3 regions of the Cupriavidus sp. H18C2 genome follow, and region 3 is predicted to be linked to each of the others. Evidence: predicted binding sites of a transcription regulator. Region 3 holds the regulator's gene; each other region holds the start of a gene.
What was found. Region 3 encodes sigma-54, which starts transcription at its own class of promoters, with help from an activator protein. Its sites were predicted from a motif close to TGGCANGNAANCTGCTTT; they were not measured.
Positions count from the first base shown of each region.

Region 1 (6,382 bases), 650 kb from region 3:
GGATGCCGCAGTAGCCCCAGACCAGGTCCAGCGCGATGGCGGCCAGCGCAAAGCACATGATCTTGCCGACCAGCGTCAGCGCGTAGGCCGACAGGTGCAGCGGATGCCCCTCGGGCAGCAGCAGCGCGCAGACCGGCACGCCGATGCCGACGATGGCGGTCAGCGCCACCAGCAGGGTCCAGACGCGGCCCGAGAACAGCGGCTGGCGCTCGGGCACGGCCAGACGGAACGTCTTGCCGGATTCAGAGGAAAAACTGCGCATGTCAGGCCTCCGCGCTGCGCCCCTTGAGCGCGAAAAGTCCCTGTGGCCGTTTCTGGATGAACAGCACGATCAGCACGAGGACGAAGATCTTGGCCAGCACCGCGCCGTAGAACGGCTCGATGAACTTGTTGATGATGCCCAGGCCGAAGGCGCCGACGATGGTCCCGGCCAGCTGGCCCACGCCGCCGAGCACCACGACCATGAACGAGTCGATGATGTACGCCTGGCCCAGGTCCGGGCCCACATTGCCGATCTGCGACAGCGCGCAGCCGCCCAGCCCGGCAATGCCGGCGCCGAACGCGAACGCGTAGCTGTCCACCTTCCAGGTGCGCACGCCCACGCAGGCGGCCATCGTGCGGTTCTGCGTCGTGGCGCGCACGAACAGGCCCAGCCGCGTGCGGTTCAGCACGGCCCAGGCCACGGCCACTACGCCCAGCGCGAACAGGATGATGACCACGCGGTTGTACGGGATCACGAGCCCGGCCATCGCAGTAAAGCCGCCGCTCATCCACGCCGGGTTGGCCACCTCCACGTTCTGCGCGCCGAAGATGGTGCGCACGGCCTGCATCAGCAGCAGGCTGATACCGAACGTGGCCAGCAGCGTTTCCAGCGGACGGCCGTACAGGTGGCGCAGCACGATGCGCTCGATCGCGAAGCCGACTAGGCCGGCGACCAGGAACGATGCCGGCAGCGCGGCCAGCAGGTACCAGCCGAACGCCTCGGGCGGCGCGTAGGCGCGGAACAGCGTCTGCACCACGTAGGTGGCATAGGCGCCGATCATCAAGAATTCGCCGTGCGCCATGTTGATGACGCCGATCAGGCTGTACGTGATGGCCAGGCCCAGCGCCGCCAGCAGCAGCACGCTGCCCAGGCTCAGGCCCGCGAACAGGTTGCCGACCACCTCGGCGCGGCGCTCGCCGCTGCGCAACTGGTCGATGGCCTGCTGGGCGGCCACGCGCACGCCCTCGTCGGGCTCGCGGTACTTGCCGGCGTCGTCCTTTTCCATCAGCGGCGCCAGCTTCTGGCGCGACTGCGGGTTGCTGTCGCTGGCCAGGATGCGGATGGCCTCGATGCGGTCGCCGCGCGCCGCGTCGGTACCCTCGGCCAGCACCGTGCTGGCCCAGATCACGTCGAGCCGGGCGCGCAGGCCGGCGTCGGCCTCGGCCTTGCGGGCTGCCTCCACCGCCGGGCGCGACGCGCTCTCGGGCTGGTCCAGCAGCGTGGCGATGGCCTGCGTGCGGACGGCGATGTCGGCCGACTGCAGCAGCAGGCTGCTGGCGGCACTGTCGACGATAGCGCGCAGGCTGTTGTTCAGCGTCAGCGATTCCAGCGAATCGGCCGGCACGGTGACCGGCTGGCCGGTGATCGCATCGAGCGTCTTGTCGCCGTCGGTGCGCACCATGCCCACGGACGGCGCGTACTGCAGCGCATCGTCCTGCAGCGCCTTCAGGATCGGCTCGGCCTGGGCGGGCGGCGCCTGCGTGATGCGGGTCAGGGCGGCGGACTTCGCATCGAAGTCGTCTTCGGCCAGCGGCTTCAGGTCCGCCTGGGTCAGCGGCGTGGCGGCCCAGAGCGGGGCGGCGGCCAGCAGCAAGGCGGCAAGCACGGCGCGCAGCCATGCCAGCCATGACGCATGTGGTCGGTGCATTCAGGAGTCTGGTGTAGCGCGATGGATCGCGTCTTTTGTTCGTTCGGATGACCTGCGGGCGCCCCCTCTCCCGCCGGGCGGGAAAGGGGATGCATGACCAAGCCGGGGCCGGCTTAGTTGACCTTGTCGGCCTTGCCTTCGTTGCCGGCGATGAACGGGCTCCACGGCTGGGCGCGGACCGGCTTGGCCGTCTTCCACACCACGTTGAACTGGCCGTCGCCCTTCACCTCGCCGATCATCACGGGCTTGTAGAGGTGGTGGTTGTCACCCATGGTCAGCGTGAAGCCGTCCGGGGCCTTGAAGGTCTGGCCGTACATGGCGGCGCGCACCTTGTCCACGTCGGTGGTGCCGGCCTTCTTGACGGCCTGGGCCCACATGTGGATGCCCACGTAGGTGGCTTCCATCGGGTCGTTGGTCACGCGCTTGTCGCCGCCGGGCAGGTTATTGGCCTTGACCCATGCCGCCCACTGCTTCTTGAACGCATCGTTCTGCGGGTTCTTGACCGACATGAAGTAGTTCCACGCGGCCAGGTGGCCCACCAGCGGCTTGGTGTCGATGCCGCGCAGTTCTTCCTCGCCCACGGAGAACGCCACCACCGGCACGTCCTTGGCCTTCAGGCCGGCGTTGCCCAGTTCCTTGTAGAACGGCACGTTGGAGTCGCCGTTGATCGTGGAGATCACGGCGGTCTTGCCGCCCTGCGAGAACTTCTTGATGTTGGCGACGATGGTCTGGTAGTCGCTGTGGCCGAACGGGGTGTAGACCTCCTCGATGTCCTTGTCGGCCACGCCCTTGCTCTTCAGGAACGCGCGCAGGATCTTGTTGGTGGTGCGCGGGTAGACGTAGTCGGTGCCCAGCAGGAAGAAGCGCTTGGCGCCGCCGCCTTCCTTGCTCATCAGGTATTCCACCGCCGGGATGGCCTGCTGGTTCGGCGCGGCGCCCGTGTAGAACACGTTCTTGGACATTTCCTCGCCCTCGTACTGCACCGGGTAGAACAGCAGCGAGTTCAGTTCCTCGTAGACCGGCAGCACGGACTTGCGCGACACCGACGTCCAGCAGCCGAACGTGACCGCGACCTTGTCCTTGGTGACGAGCTGGCGGGCCTTCTCGGCGAACAGCGGCCAGTTCGAGGCGGGGTCCACCACCACGGGCTCAAGCTTGCGGCCCAGCAGGCCGCCGCTCTTGTTGATCTCGTCGATCGTCATGAGCGCCACGTCCTTCAGCGACGTCTCGGAAATGGCCATCGTGCCGGACAGCGAGTGCAGGATGCCGACCTTGATCGGCTCCTTGGTCTGCGCCATCAGCGGGCTGGTACCGATCATCGCCGCGGCGGCCACCGCCGACAGCTTCAGCATGTCACGTCGTTTCATTGCAGCTCCCAGTTTGTCGTGTTTGGTAGGGACTACGCACCCCGGGTGATGCTTCTGCAACTAGCGTGCCATCGGGCGCATCGCCCGCAAACCGTTGCCAGGCATCGGCGACGCGACAAATCGGCGGAAAGGGAATCGCGACGCACCAGGACAGTGCGCGTGCCGCGCGGGGCAGGCGGCAGGAGGATGCACCGATGCCGTGCATCGATGCGGCACGGTGCAGGACCGTGCGCCGCCGGTGCATGGCGCACCGCGGGCAATAAAAAACGGGACCCGAAGGCCCCGTTTCGTCAGATACCGGCGATGGCGGTTACTTGCTCATCCACGGCATCATGTTCGCGTTCATGTTGTGCATGATCCAGAGCGAACCGGCCAGCACGATGAACAAGATCAGGACCGTGAACAGCAGCGCCATCACGTTCCACTTCTGGCCGTCGGAGCCGTCCAGGTGCAAGAAGTACTTCAGGTGGACGACGATCTGCACGACGGCCATGCCCAGGATGATCCAGAGCGTGGTGGCGCGGTCCATCGAGCCGTCCATCACGATCTTGAACGGGATCACGGTCAGGATCACGGCCAGCACGAAGCCGATGACGTACGACTTGACGCTGCTGTGGCCGTGCGACGCGCCGTGGGCGCTCGTAGCGTGTTGCTGTGCCATTTACATTGCTCCCATCAGGTAGACGACCGTGAACACGCCGATCCAGACCACGTCCAGGAAGTGCCAGAACAGGCTGAGGCAGTTCAGGCGCTTGGCCACCACCGGCGTCAGGCCCTTCTTCGACAACTGGTACATCAGCACCAGCATCCACACCATGCCGCTTGCCACGTGCAGGCCGTGCGTGCCGACCAGCGTGAAGAACGACGACAGGAACGCGCTGCGGCTGGGGCCGGCGCCTTCGTGGATCAGGTGGGCGAACTCGTTGATTTCCATCGCCATGAAGCCCGCGCCAAGCAGGAACGTCACGGCCAGCCAGAACATCACGCGACCACGCTGCTGGTTCTGCATCGACACCATGGCAAAGCCGTAGGTGATCGACGAGAACAGCAGGATGGCGGTTTCCACGAGCACGTAGTTGAGCTCGAACAGCTCCTTGCCCGACGGGCCGCCCGCCACTTCGCCGCGCAGGACGGCGAACGCGGCGAACAGGCACGCGAACAGGATGCAGTCGCTCATCAGGTACAGCCAGAACCCGAAGATCGTGTTCTCGCTGGTGTCGTGATGCGCGTGGTCGTGCGCCTCGTCGTGCGAGTGCGCATGCGCGGGGGCTTGCGCCCCGAAGCGGTCAAGAACTTCTGTCGACATGGTTATCAGCCCTGGGCAGCCACACGCTGCTGGTAGCGGGTTTCGATCTGCTCGACCTCGGCGGCCGGCACGTAGTAGTCGATGTGGTCATCGTTGGCGCGGCGGATGAACGCCACGACCATGCCGACCAGGCCCACGGCGGCCAGCCACCAGATGTGCCAGGTCAGCGCGAAGCCCAGCGCCAGGCTCCAGGCACCCATGTAGAAGCCGGCTGCCGTGTTCTTCGGCATGTGGATCTGCTCGAAGCCGCTGGTCGGCATCTTCTCGCCACGGGCCTTCATGTCGGCAAACGCGTCCAGGTCACGCACCACCGGGGTGTGCGCAAAGTTGTAGAACGCGGGCGGCGACGACGTGGCCCATTCCAGCGTGCGGCCACCCCACGGGTCGCCGGTCACGTCGGCCAGCTTCTTGCGGTCGCGGATCGACACGACGATCTGCAGCACCTGGAAGCCGATGCCCATCGCCACGAACACCACGCCCACCACGGCCAGGTGCAGCCACGGCGTCCATTCCGGGTTGTCGGTATGGTTCAGGCGGCGGGTCATGCCCATCAGGCCCAGCACGTACAGCGGCATGAACGCGAAGTAGAAGCCCACCAGCCAGCACCAGAAGGCGCACTTGCCCAGGCGCTCGTTCAACTTGAAGCCGAACGCCTTCGGCCACCAGTAGGTGACGCCGGCCAGGTAGCCGAACAGCACGCCGCCGATGATCACGTTGTGGAAGTGGGCAATCAGGAACAGCGAGTTGTGCAGCACGAAGTCGGCTGCCGGCACGGCCATCAGCACGCCGGTCATGCCGCCGATCACGAACGTGATCATGAAGCCCAGCGTCCACAGCACCGGCGACGTGAACTGCACGCGGCCACGGTACATCGTGAACAGCCAGTTGAAGATCTTCACGCCCGTCGGGATCGAGATGATCATCGTCGTGATGCCGAAGAACGCGTTGACGTTGGCACCGGAGCCCATCGTGAAGAAGTGGTGCAGCCACACGATGAACGACAGGACCATGATCGCGGCCGTGGCGTAGACCATGCCCTTGTAGCCGAACAGCTTCTTGCCCGAGAACGTCGAGATGATTTCCGAGAAGATGCCGAAGGCCGGCAGGATCAGGATGTACACCTCGGGGTGGCCCCAGATCCAGATCAGGTTCACGTACATCATGGCGTTACCGCCGCCATCGTTCGTGAAGAAGTGCATGTCGAAGTAGCGGTCCAGGCCCAGCAGCGCCAGCGACACGGTCAGCACCGGGAAGGCGGCCACGATCAGCACGTTGGTGCACAGGGCCGTCCAGGTGAACACCGGCATGCGCATCAGCGTCATGCCCGGGGCGCGCATCTTCAGGATCGTCACCAGGAAGTTCACGCCGGTAAGCAGCGTGCCCAACCCTGAAATCTGCAGCGACCAGAGGTAGTAGTCCACCCCCACGCCAGGGCTGTAGTCCAGGCCCGACAGCGGCGGGTAGGCCAGCCAGCCGGTGCGCGCGAACTCGCCAACGCCCAGCGACACGTTCACCAGCATCGCGCCGGCCACGAACAGCCAGAAGCTCAGCGTGTTCAGGAACGGGAATGCCACGTCGCGCGCGCCAATCTGCAGCGGCACCACGAGGTTCATCAAGCCCGTCATCAGCGGCATGGCCACGCAGAAGATCATGATCACGCCGTGGGCCGTGAACACCTGGTCGTAGTGCTCGGGCGGCAGGAAGCCGGTGGCACCGTTGGTGGCCACGGCAAGCTGGGTACGCATCATGATGGCGTCGGCAAAGCCGCGCAGCAGCATGATCAGCGCCACCAGCGAGTA
Region 1 is NZ_CP186010.1:961,544-967,925, reverse strand. It holds gene urtC (urea ABC transporter permease subunit UrtC) at 1-262, opposite strand, end outside; gene urtB (urea ABC transporter permease subunit UrtB) at 264-1,910, opposite strand; gene urtA (urea ABC transporter substrate-binding protein) at 2,024-3,277, opposite strand; gene cyoD (cytochrome o ubiquinol oxidase subunit IV) at 3,588-3,938, opposite strand; gene cyoC (cytochrome o ubiquinol oxidase subunit III) at 3,939-4,583, opposite strand; gene cyoB (cytochrome o ubiquinol oxidase subunit I) at 4,589-6,382, opposite strand, start outside.
Region 1: a site for sigma-54 is predicted at 3,331-3,348, ahead of urtA (urea ABC transporter substrate-binding protein). Genes of this name have one in related genera too.

Region 2 (6,382 bases), on a different replicon from region 3:
ACCAGCCCCTTGGTCAGGATGGCCACGCCCATCGTCACCCAGCAGGCCAGCATCCAGCCCAGCCGCGCGCGCGGCGTGGCCTCGGGGTGCTGGGCCAGCAGCATGCTCGCCAGCACGCAGGCCAGCGCGCCGGACAGCGTCATGTCGAGCGAGTTGAAATGGCCGGTCACGCTCCACATCGGCATGGCCAGCAGCGCCAGCCCGGCCAGCAGGCCCGCGCGGCACCCAAACCAGCGCGCGGTGGCCAGCATCGTCACGCCCAGCCCGGCAATGCCGGACAGCGCCACGCACAGCCGGGCCTGCCAGTCGCCCACGCCGAACAGCTCGTAGGCCAGCGTGGTCACCCACAGGTGGAAGGGCGGCTTTTCGAAGTACTTGAGGGCGTTGTAGCGAATGGTGACCCAGTCGCCGGTGGCGAACATCTCGCGGGAAATCTCGGCGTAGCGGCCTTCGTCCGGGCGTAGCAGGTGGCGGGCATCGAGGGTACCGAACCAGACCAGCAGGACGCCGATGACAACGAGCGCAACCATGCCGACTGGCAGCCCGGCTTGGCGCGTGGGCGAAGAACTACGCATATCTCTCCTGAAATGGCCGGGGTCCCGGAGGCTGTTCGTCAGGTGGCCCGGTGGCGGACTCCCCACAACGCGGCATGGCGCGAATTGGTGGACAAGGGGTCCGACACGGGCCGCGCGGCAGGCGCCGCAGGGCCCGCACGCCACGTACGCAGGCGCCGGGCGGCATCCACGGGCGCGCAATGTTAGCACGAGCGCATGGCGCCGCCGGCCGTTTCGGGTCAGGCCGGCGCGGCGACCGGGCGTTCCCGGAAATTGACCCCGAAGCCCCATTTCCGCCGCGCGGATTTCGCGCAATACTTGCGCCATTCCGGCACCTACCCCCGCAGACACTGACCTGGCGGCCGCCGGCCACTGATTTGGAAAGATCCCCATGACCCGGGCGCCGAGGCTCTTGTTGTTGTCCGCCGTGATGTCCCTGCTTGCCGCGGTGACGCCGGCGGCATTCGCGCAGGCGTCGGCGCCCGATGCCGCGCCGGTGTCCGGCATGTCGCCGCCGATGCCCGCCGCCGCCGCGCTCTGCGACGCGCCGTGGTTCCGCTCGGGTTCCCGCGTCCAGATGGAGGGCGACGGGACGATGCCGCTGTCGATCACCATGACCTTGCGGGAAGTGATGCGTACGGCACGTGGATGCAGCGCCCAGCTCGAAGTCCGCTCCAAGTCGGCGTTTGCGGCGCTGATGGGCCCGCCGGTGGTCATGGATCAGGTCCACGAGATCAACATCGACCGCAACGCGGCCACCTCGCGCACCCGCATCGACAGCCGCAACGCCGTCATCAACGCCCGGGCCCGCTATGCGCGGATGTTCGGCGAGGCGTCGTTCACGGGCAGCGGCGTCTTCAACTACGCCGGCGTGGACATCAAGGAAGGCGCCATCCTGGAGGGCGAGACCTTCCAGTCCAGCGTGGCGCTGAAGATCTACCCGCTGGGCAAGGACGAGGTGGTCGGCAGCATGCAGGCGCTGCATGCGTCGATCATCGTCGGCTCCCGGCACGTCGGTCGCAAGCAGATGATCAACACGGTGATGGGCCGCAAGGAGTGCATGCCGATCACCTACGAGAAACGCACGTCGCTGGGGCCGCTGATGGTGGGCGACGAAATCCTGCAACTGGAACCGAGCGTGCTGCACGTGACCGACTGGTACTGCCCGATGGAAGCATTCGTGCTGCGCACGCAGATCCGGCAGAACAACGAGGTGTACCAGGTGGACGTGACGGCGCTGGAGATGGATCCGGTGGAGGCGGGGCGATAGCCGCCGCAGGTTGCCCGACCGCCCGGAAAGAAAAATGGAGCCTGACGCGGCTCCATTTTTTTGATGATCGGCCGCACATCGGCCGACCGCGCTTCAATTCGCCGGCGCCGCCTTCTTGGTCGACTTCTTGGCCTTCGGCTGCTTCGGGGCGGCCGTGGTCTGGTCGGTCAGGTCGGCGCGGGTGCTCTTGTTGGCGCCTTGCGAGTACGGGTCGAACTTGTCGCCCGACTTGGCGCCCTGGCTGTACGTGTCGAACTTCTCGCCGGCCTTGGCGCCCTGCGAGTACGGATCGAACGACTTCTTGTCCTGGGCCATGGCGGCTGCGGACGCGGTGGCCAGGCCCAGGGCGATGGCGGTGGCGATCAATTTGTGCATCGGGTTCTCCTCTGAGTTGCCGCCGGTGGGTTCCACGAAGGCGGTTCGTGTTGTCGCCGGGCCTACCGGACGGTAGAACCGGGCTCGGGCCAGTGTGGACAAGGGCTGGCGGGGCGTCAACTCAGGGGTTATCCGGGGGCGGCGCCCCGGAAATGGCTATTCCGTCACGGCGTCGGAGGGGTGCTTCCAGGCGTTGACGACCTCGGCGGACGGCGCCAGCGCCAGGTTGGTGCCGCGATTGCCGATCGGCTGCTGGAACCAGCGCTTCTGCAGCGCGGCGGCGTCCGGGCTGGCGAACGTGCGTGTCAGCGTCTGGTCGACCAGTTGCTTCCAGGCCGGATCGGCCTTCGACATCATCAGCGCGTTCTGCTCCACCGACAACGCCGGGCCGACGATCACGTACTGCGACGGGTCCTTCGACTTGGCGCGCAGGCCGGCCAGCAGCACGTCGTCCATGACGAAAGCCTGGGCGCGGCCCGTTTCCAGCAGCAGGAACGATTCGCCGTGGTCCTTGGCGTAGACGTCGTGGAAGCCGTACTCGCCCTTCAGGCGGCGCACGTGGCGGTCACCCGTGGAGCCGGCGCTGGTGACCACGGTCTTGCCGCGCAGGTCGCTGAACGACTGGATGCCCGCATCGGCCCGCACCAGCATCCGCACCGTCGACACGTAGTGCGACACGCTGAAAGCCACCTGCTTCTGGCGCTCCAGCGTATTGGTGTTGGGCGCGCAGTCCAGGTCGGCCAGGCCGTTGACGATGGCCGGCACGCGGTTCTGCGGGGTCAGCGGCAGCCAGCGCACCTTCAGGTCCTTCAGGCCGAGCTTCTGCTTGGCGGCGTCCGCCACGCGCAGGCACAGGTCCACAGCGTAGCCGGCGGGCTGGCCGCGATCGTCGGCGAACGAGAACGGCAACGCCGATTCGCGGTAGCCGAGCGTGATGGTGCCGGTCTCGCGGATCTTGTCGAGCACGGGGCTCTGGGCAAACGCGGCGGGCAGCGCGGTGGCGAGGGCGACGCCGGCCAGCAGGCGTCGGAGGGAAGGAAGGACAGCGGTCAGCGACATGGTCGGGGTCAGGCAGGGAAAGCCGCAAGGGTATACCCGCACCCGGCCCGCGCGAAGAATTTGTTTCTTATTAGCTAATGCACGGAAACGGGGCGCCACGGCCCGCGTGCAGTGGCGGATACGGCATCCGGCCGTAAGCCTTACATCCCGTTACCCTCGGCCCCCGCCGCGCCGGATTTCCGGCTGCACCGTTCCGGTACAATGCCGCCACTTTGTATCTTCCGCATAACAAAATAACGAAAATGAGCCCCCGTCCTTCCCGTCTGGCCTGTGTGGACGCACTGAAGGCGGTCAGCTCGCAGCTGATCGTGTGGCATCACCTGGCGTTCTACGGGCCGATGTCGGACGCCGCGCAGCCTCTGGCGCCGGGCCTGATCGGCTGGCTGGCCGACTACGCCCGCATCGCCGTGCAGGTCTTCCTGGTCATCAGCGGCTTCCTGGCCGCGCGCAGCCTGGCGCCGGACGGCTACCTGACCGTGGCCAATCCCGTCCTGACCGTCTGGCGCCGTTACCAGAAGCTGGTGGTGCCGTTCTCGGCCGCCATCCTCGTGGCGATTGCCGGCGCCGCCATCGCGCGCACGTGGATGCAGCACGATTCCATTCCCGCCGCGCCGCATCTGGCGCAGTTCGTCGCCCATGTGCTGCTGCTGCACAACATCCTGGACGTGGACGCGCTGTCGGCCGGCGTCTGGTATATCGCCATCGACCTGCAACTGTTTGCGCTGATGGTGGCGGTGCTCTGGCTGTCGCGCGCCGTGGCCCGCCAGGCGCTGCCGCTGGCGGTGCCCCTGGTGGCCGTGCTGGCCGGCGCGTCGCTGTTCTGGTTCAACCGCGACGCGGCCTGGGACATCTGGGCCGTCTACTTCTTCGGCGCCTACGGGCTGGGCGCGCTGGCGTTCTGGGCGTCGCATCCTGACCGCTCGCGCTGGGCGCTGGTGGCGCTGGCCGCGGTTGGCTTGGCGGCGCTGGCCGTCGATTTCCGCACGCGGATCGCGGTGGCGCTGGCGGCGGCGGTGCTGCTGGCGGTGTCGCGCCGGGGCGGCTGGCTTGAACACTGGCCGGGCGGCCGCCTGACGGCGTACTTCGGCAAGATCTCTTACTCGGTGTTCCTGGTCCACTTTCCGGTCTGCCTGGTGGTCAACGCCGTGGTCACGCACGTGGCGCCGGGCCGGCCGATGCTGAACGCGGCCGGCATGGTGTTCGCCTGGGTGGCCAGCAACGCCGCCGGCGCGGTCTTCCATCGCTATGTGGAGGCCGGCAACCCGGTGCGCGCCGTGGTGGGCTGGCTGACGGCCGGGCTGCCGAACCGCGCGCGCGGGCGGCTGGGGCAACGGGCCGGCGGCTAAACCCGCCCCCTCAAGCGCCAGAAGCGGCACGCATCCTTACCGGATCGTGCCGCTTTTTTATGGCGGGCTGGCCGGTGGATGCTGGTGCACGTGCACCGCGAAGTACCCGCGCGGCCCCGCATGTCCGTCCCCCGCCGCACCCGGCCGGTGCGTACGGGTCCTCACCAACCGTAACAACCCCACTTGGGCGTTGGCATGGACGTTGCCTAGTATGAACATGTAAACCTGACCATCTGGTCAGGATTCGTGTTCCGGTGCAGCACCGGGGAGGCGACCATGTCCGATCACATCGTCCTGACTTCGCACGCGCGGCGCGACAAGCCGGCGGAGCCCATCCAGTGGGGCGCGCCCACCGCCGCGGAGCGGGGGCCCGTGATCGCCAGCCTGACCGACCCCGCGCAGCGCAACGTCATCGGCACGCATGCGGGCGCCTATGCAATCTACCGCGCGCTGGCGGTGGCGTCGGGCAGCCTGCAGCGCGCGCACCGGCCGGACCTGACCGACACCGCGCCGGCCGAGGCCATCGGCCCGCACGCGCAATGGGGCGACCCGGACAAGATTGTCTCGCTCGACCCCTGGGGCCACCTGGTCTCCACGGTCTTCGCGGACCGCATCGCGGCCGGCTTCGACATCCGCCCGACCATCGCCATCACGCGCGCCCACATCAACATGCCCGAGCTGGGCGCCGCCATCGCGGCCGGCCGGCTCAAGCCCGATGGCGACATCCTCTATCCGAACGGCGACGTGCGCGTGACCAAGGCCGCCATCGACCCGGTCTGGTACCTGCCCGGCATCGCGCGGCGCTTCAACATCAAGGAAAGCATCCTGCGCCGCAGCCTGTTCGAGCAAACCGGCGGCATGTTTCCGGAACTGGTCACGCGGCCGGACCTGAAGGTCTTCCTGCCGCCCATCGGCGGCATGACGCTCTACTTCTTCGGCGACATCAGCCAGCTCGGCAAGCCCGAGACGCGCGTGGCCTGCCGCGTGCACGACGAATGCAACGGCTCGGACGTGTTCGGCTCCGACATCTGCACCTGCCGGCCCTACCTGGCACACGGCATCGAGGTGTGCATCGAGATGGCCCAGCAGGGCGGCGTGGGGCTCGTGGTCTATAACCGCAAGGAGGGCCGGGCTTTGGGCGAGGTCACCAAGTTCCTGGTCTATAACGCTCGCAAGCGGCAGGTGGGCGGGGATCGCGCGGAGACGTACTTCGCGCGCACCGAATGCGTGGCCGGCGTGCAGGACATGCGGTTCCAGGAACTGATGCCCGACGTCTTCCACTGGCTCGGGATCCGGCGCATCGACCGCTGGGCCTCGATGAGCAACATGAAGCATGGCGCGCTGACCGCGCAGGGCATCGAGGTGGTGGAGCAGGTGGCCATCCCCGATGCGCTGATCCCGGCCGATGCGCGCGTGGAAATCGATGCGAAGGTGGCGGCGGGTTACTTCACCAGCTACACGCCGCCGGATGCCAACGAACTCGCCCTGGCAAAGGGCAGGGGGTTGAACGAATGAACGAACATTCCGCAGGAGGTACGACCGGACACGAACCCGGCACGGGCAGCGGCTGGCACAGCCCGGTGCCGGCCGACCACCCCGCCGCGGCGCTGCTGAGCGGCCAGGCGGTGCGCACGCATTGCGCGGCCGTGACCGAATTCGTCGCATCCGGCGAGTCCGAACGCTTTACCTGGCATCCGGACCGGGTGCATGCCATCGCCGACTACGTGGCCGCCACGATCCGGCGCCGCTACCCGGACCTGAAGGTGCCGTACCACAGC
Region 2 is NZ_CP186011.1:582,064-588,445, forward strand. It holds gene EPAKOI_RS19150 (glycosyltransferase family 39 protein) at 1-575, opposite strand, end outside; gene EPAKOI_RS19155 (hypothetical protein) at 985-1,824, shown strand; gene EPAKOI_RS19160 (amino acid ABC transporter permease) at 1,918-2,199, opposite strand; gene EPAKOI_RS19165 (amino acid ABC transporter substrate-binding protein) at 2,356-3,258, opposite strand; gene EPAKOI_RS19170 (acyltransferase family protein) at 3,501-4,604, shown strand; gene EPAKOI_RS19175 (GTP cyclohydrolase II) at 4,881-6,119, shown strand; gene EPAKOI_RS19180 (URC4/urg3 family protein) at 6,116-6,382, shown strand, end outside.
Region 2: a site for sigma-54 is predicted at 4,796-4,813, ahead of EPAKOI_RS19175 (GTP cyclohydrolase II). Genes of this name have one in related genera too.

Region 3 (6,382 bases):
CTTCGATGAAATCGGGGCCCAGGCGCACGAAGTCCACGGCGTCGTCGGCCACCAGGCCGTGGCCGCGCGAGATCAGCTCCAGGCCCAGTTCGCTCTTGCCCAGGCCCGATTCGCCCATGATCAGCACGCCCATGCCCAGGATGTCCAGGAACACGCCGTGCATGGTCACGCGCGGCGCGGAGATGCGGGACAGGTAGAGCCGCAGGTGGTCGATCACGGCCGCCGAGGACACCGGCGTGGTGAACAGCGGCGTGGACGAGCGCGTGCAGCGCAGTTCCAGGTCAGGCGGGGGCTCCATGCCGTCGGCCACGACCAGGAACGGCGGCTCCAGCAGGATCAGCTCGCCCATCTGGCGCTTGCGCGGCTCGTCGTCCAGGCGCTGGTAATACTGGATCTCCGGCTTGCCCAGCACCTGGATGCGGTTCGGGTGGATCAGGTTCAGGTGGCCGACCAGGTCGGCGGCCGAGGTGGCTTCGCGGGCGAATTCGACGTCGAAGGCACGGTCGGCCCCTTCGAGACCGGCGACCCACGACAGTTTGATGTCGGCTGCGTTGTCGTCGAAGATCGACTGCGAGGTGACGCCGGTGAGTTCCATGCGGGATGACTTTCTACTTGGGGGGCGGGTGTGGCTTCAGGCGGCGCGCCGGGCCGGCCTGCGGGTCGTCACGGGTGCCATTCGGTCAGCAACTGGTGCACCGCCTCGGGCGTGGGCAGCGTGGCCAGGCCCTCGCGCATTTCGCGGTCCGAGAGCAACTGCGCGATTTCCGACAGGATTTCCAGATGTTGCTGGGTGGCCTGTTCGGGCACCAGCAGGAAGATCAGCAGCGACACGGGCTTGCCGTCGGGCGATTCGAACGGAATCGGCTCGGCCAGGCGCATGAAGCCGGCCAGCGGCTGCTTGAGCCCCTTGATGCGGCCGTGCGGAATGGCCACGCCGGCGCCCAGGCCGGTGGAGCCCAGCGATTCGCGTGCGAAAAGGTTGTCCGTCACGGTGGCCCGGGCAACGCCATGGTTGTTCTCGAACAGGAGCCCGGCTTGCTCGAAGACCCGCTTCTTGCTGGTGACGGTGACGTCGAGATGGATGTTGCCGGGTGGCAGCAATTTGGCCAAACGATTCATGGGCGATGCACGAGAAGTCAGGGTGGCGATGCGGCGTGTCGTCGCCGTCCCGCCGGAATGGGGCAATTCAGGATTCGAGTGCTATGGACGCCCGCATTGGAGCGTCCGGCCATTATAGAGCAGGGCCACAGCGCGCTTGTGCACTGCAGCGCCGGCGTCGCGGTCGTTGCCGTCGACGAACCGGCCGGTTAGCCCACCCGGCTGCCCCGCCGCGCCGCCGGCTGATCGCCATGCGGCATGCGGTGCGGTACACCGGGACCGTTCTGCCTGTCGTTCTTGTATGGCGCAGCATACACCGAGCGGCGTCGGATGCGAACACCCCGGCTGCCGGGGCGCGCCGGACGTGGCGCCAAGGTAACGCGGCGCGCGCGGTCCGGACATCAAAAAAGCCGCGCAGATGCGCGGCTTTGCTCTCTTCCTATCAGTCCTCTCGGGGACGCTAGCGTCCGCCTCAAGGGGCAGTCGGGTTTGCCAGCCTATTGTTGCTGCAGCTGGGCGGCGGCCATCTGGTACTTGACCGCCTCGCGGTCATGTCCCTGCACCCGGTCCTTGTAGCGGATCACCTGGCGGTCGAGCTTGTCGACCAGACAGTCGATCGCGGCGTACAGGTCTTCATGGTGCGCTTCGACGAAGATGTCCTTGCCCTTGAGATGCAGATTGATTTCCGCGTACTGACGCCTGTCCTTTTCCTTGTGGTTGTCGACCGATAGCAGCACGCTCACGCCAATGACCTGATCGAAATGCCTGACAATTCGCTCCAGTTTCGTTTCCACATACTCACGCAGCGGCGGCGTGATGTCGAGGTGGTGTCCACTGATCTTGAAGTTCATAGCGCTTCTCCTTCTGAAAGAGCCGCACCAGGCAGGCGGTTGCGGCTCGGCTACAAAGACTTGCGGAGATTCACTGCGGGGATCTTCAGCGCTTCGCGGTATTTGGCCACCGTGCGGCGTGCGACCACAAAGCCCTGTTCGCCCAGCAATTCGGCGATGCGGCTGTCGGAAAGAGGATTCCTGGGGTCTTCGGCTCCTATCAGTTGCTTGATCAGCGCGCGGATCGCCGTGGATGAGGCCGCGCCGCCCGTCTCGGTGGAGACGTGGCTGCCAAAGAAGTACTTCAACTCGAAAGTACCCATCGGCGTGGCCATGTATTTGTTCGTCGTCACCCGGGAAATGGTCGACTCATGTAAACCGAGTGTATCGGCTATTTCCCGCAAAACCAAGGGTCGCATCGCTATTTCGCCGTGCGAAAAAAAGTTCTTCTGACGCTCCACAATTGCCTGCGCCACCCGCAGGATCGTGTCGAATCGCTGCTGGATGTTCTTGATGAGCCACCGCGCTTCCTGCAGCTTCTGCTGCAGCCCGGCCGCCCCGGCCTCGCCCTTCGCGCCGCGCAGGATCTGCGCGTACATGTCGTTGATCCGCAGCCGCGGCATCACGTCGGGGTTCAACTGGGCGATCCAGCCGCTGCCGCTCTTGCGCACGAACACGTCCGGCACCACGAAATCCGCTTCGGGACGACTGTACGCATGTCCCGGGTACGGCGCCAGCGAACGGATCAGCTCGTGCGCGGCCTTCAAAGCTATTTCGTCCACCTGGAGCGCTTTCTTGAGCCGCGTGTAGTCGCGCACGGCCAGCAGTTCCAGGTGCTGGTTGACGATGGTCAGGGCCAGCTCGCGCTGCGGATGCTGCAGCCGCTTCAGTTGCAGGCTCAGGCATTCCGCGGCATTGCGGGCGCCCACGCCAGGCGGGTCGAAGCTCTGCAGCAGCGTCAGCATCGCGTGCACTTCATCGTGTTCGAACTCGAGTTCTTCAGGAAGTTCGCTGCAGATTTCCTCGAGTGACGCACTCAGGTAGCCGTCGTCGTCCAGCGATTCGATCAGGAAGATGGCCAGGCCCTTGTCGCGCGCCGAGATCTTGAGGGGCGTCAATTGCTCCATCAGGTATTCGCGCAGCGTGGGATCGGCGTCGCGCAACTGCATCGGCGTCTTCTCGTCCTCGTCGCCCTGCGGGCGGCGCGCGAAGTCGTCCAGGCTCCAGTCGTTGCCGTAGTCCTCGCTGCCCGAATCGCCAAAACCCTCGTCCTCGCTGCCAGCGGCGCGATCGGTGCGGTCGTCGCCGTTGGCCTGGGGCTCGGCGGGGGCCGGCGCCGGGGCGCTCTGGAGGTTGACGGACCCGTCCGCGGCCACCCGCAGCGGGCTTTCGATCCAGTCGTTCTCGCGTTCGAGCAGCGGGTTTTCCGTGAGGGCCTGTTCCACCTCCTGCTGGAGTTCGAGCGTGGAAAGCTGCAGCAACCGAATCGATTGCTGCAGTTGCGGCGTCAGGGCCAGATGCTGGGAGAGTCGGAGCTGAAGCGAAGGTTTCATGCGACCTATTCTATGCGCATCTTTCCGTTGTTGGAACGGAATTTGCTAGAACCTATCGTTTCGGCTTCGCTGATCGGAAACGGCTTTGGAAAAGCCGTGTGCAGGTGCGGTAAAAATGACCTGCGGGCGGCGCGGGGCCGCGCTTTACATGCGGAAATTCTCGCCCAGGTAGACCCGCCGGACCGACTCGTTGGCGATGATTTCCTCGGGCTGGCCGGCCGCCAGCACGGTGCCTTCGCTGATGATGTACGCGTGGTCGCAGATGCCCAGCGTCTCGCGCACGTTGTGGTCGGTGATCAGCACGCCGATGTTGCGCGCCTTCAGGAAGCTGACGATGCGCTGGATCTCGCCCACGGCAATCGGGTCCACGCCGGCGAACGGCTCGTCCAGCAGGATGAAGCGCGGCGACGACGCCAGCGCCCGGGCGATTTCCACGCGCCGCCGCTCGCCGCCGGACAGCGACAGCGCCGGGTTGTTGCGCAGGTGGGCAATCTGCAGGTCGTCGAGCAGCGAATCCAGCCGGCGCTCGATCTCGGCCTTGGACAGCGGCTTGCCGTTGTCGACCTGCAGTTCCAGCACCGCGCGGATGTTCTCCTCGACGTTGAGCTTGCGGAACACCGACGCTTCCTGCGGCAGGTACGACAGCCCCATGCGGGCGCGCTCGTGGATCGCCAGGCCGCTGATGTGCACGTCGTCCAGCACGATGTCGCCTTCGTCCAGCGCCACCAGCCCCACGATCATGTAGAACGACGTGGTCTTGCCCGCGCCGTTGGGGCCGAGCAGGCCCACCACCTCGCCGCTCTTCACGTCGAGCGACACGTCCTTGACCACGGTGCGCGTGCCGTAGCGCTTCTTCAGGTGGCGCACGACCAGCGTGCTGCTGTCGGTGCGGACGGCCGATGCGGAGGACGGGGCGGCGGCGGCGAGCGTGGCGGTATCGTTCATCAGGGACTGGCTGGTCAATCGTTAGGGCTTGGCGGGCGTGGCCGACGGCCGCAGGTCGAGCTGCGGGCCGGCCGCGGCGGGCGCGCTGGCATCGGTGCGCGGCGACAGCACCGCGCGCACGCGGCCCGACGGGTTGCCGGCGGTCGTGTTGTTGTCGCCGCCCGTGGCCGTGTAGTACTCGTTGCGGCTGTCGTAGGTGATGACCGCGCCGCGGATCTCGTCGATGATCTTCGCGCCCGCGCCAGACACGCGCGCCGCGCGGGCATGGCCGATCAGCTTGTTGACCTCCGACTTGCCGTCGTATTCGATGCGGTCGCCCCAGCCGTCGATGTACTCGTCCACGCCGTCGCGCTTCTGGCGGATGTACGCCTGGCGGCCCGGCTTGGCGGTGGCGATGGCGTACTGGTAGCCCTCGGGGTCGGTGCGCAGCTCGGCGGCGTCCGACTTCAGCACCATCGTGCCCTTGGTCAGCACCACGTTGCCGGTGAGCGTGTAGATCTGCTTGACGTCATCGTAGCTGGCGTTGTCGGCCTCCAGCACCAGCGGCTTGCCCTGGTCCGCGCGTTCGGCAAAGGCCGGCGCGGCCAGCGTCAGGCCGATGGCGGCAAGGGCGCCCAGCAGGGCGGGCGCGAGGCGGCGACAGGACGATGTCGTCAGGGATGCGGTCATGTTTGGCGAATGATGAGATGAAGACGGCGACCAGGGCGCGCCGCCGCGTGGGCGGCTGCCGGCGTCACTGGGTCCTGGTCTGCCCCTGCGGCGGGTTCATGATGATCGTGCCGCGTACGTTGCCCAGCAATTGTACTTCGCGGGTGACGTTGTTGAAGATCATGCCGTTGGCGGTCATGACCGACGGGCCGCGCGTCAGCTCCACGGCCTTGTCGGTCTTGACGATGTCGTCGTTGACCAGCAACTGGAAGTATTGCGAGGCGGCGGTCATGCGCGGGTCCTTCGACGGATCGGCGCCGGCCTGCCGGATGACGAAGGCGTTGCCGTACAGGTCGATCACCGACCCCTCGGCGTTCATCACGCCGCGGTCGGAATTGGCAGTCACGGGCGGCCGGTCGGCCTCGTACGAGCGCATGGCCGGCGTGGTCACCTCGTAGGTCTGGTCGTCCTCGAAATGGATCATCCTGACGCCGGTGAAGCGCAGCTTGGTGGATCCGTCCTCGGCCAGCTCGGTGGCCGAGAAGCGCTCCATCCAGTAGTCGGGCTCGTGGCGCTTGGCGCGCGACTGCTCGGCGTCCTCGCGCGGTGAGTTCAATTGCACGAGCCAGAACGTGCTGCCGGCGACGATGGCCATCAGCAGCAGCGGCAGCAGCCGCATGACCATTCCGGTGAGTCTGGACAGGAAGTCCGGCATCGTTCAGATGACCTTGGCGCGCGTCAGGTCATGGATATGGAGCGCGCCCACCAGGCGGCCGTCGCCATCGACGACCAGTAGCTGGTTGATGCGGTTCGTTTCCATGATCTGCACGGCTTCCACGGCCAACTGGTCCTGGTTTACCGTGCGCGGGTTATGGTGCATGACGTCCCCGATCGGCACGGTCTTCCAGTCGCGCGGGGTTTCCAGCAGGCGGCGCAGGTCGCCGTCGGTGAACACGCCGATGGCGCGGCCATCGGGGTCCACCACGGCGGTCATGGCCATGCCCTTGCGCGTGATTTCCATCAGCGCCTGGGCCAGCGGCGTGCTTTCGCGCACCTCGGGCACCGCGTTGCCGGTGCGCATGACGTCGCGCACGTGGGTCAGCAGCTTGCGGCCCAGCGCGCCGCCGGGATGGGAGCGGGCGAAATCCTCCTCGCCAAAGCCGCGCGCGTCGAGCACGGCCACCGCCAGCGCGTCGCCCAGGGCCAGCGCGGCCGTGGTGCTGGCCGTAGGGGCCAGGTTCAGCGGGCAGGCTTCCTGCGCGACGGCGCCGTCCAGGTGGGCGTCCGACAGCTTGGCCAGGTTCGACC
Region 3 is NZ_CP186010.1:314,197-320,578, forward strand. It holds gene hprK (HPr(Ser) kinase/phosphatase) at 1-595, opposite strand, end outside; gene ptsN (PTS IIA-like nitrogen regulatory protein PtsN) at 664-1,119, opposite strand; gene hpf (ribosome hibernation-promoting factor, HPF/YfiA family) at 1,596-1,949, opposite strand; gene EPAKOI_RS01510 (RNA polymerase factor sigma-54) at 2,000-3,481, opposite strand; gene lptB (LPS export ABC transporter ATP-binding protein) at 3,626-4,426, opposite strand; gene lptA (lipopolysaccharide transport periplasmic protein LptA) at 4,448-5,095, opposite strand; gene lptC (LPS export ABC transporter periplasmic protein LptC) at 5,160-5,789, opposite strand; gene EPAKOI_RS01530 (KpsF/GutQ family sugar-phosphate isomerase) at 5,793-6,382, opposite strand, start outside.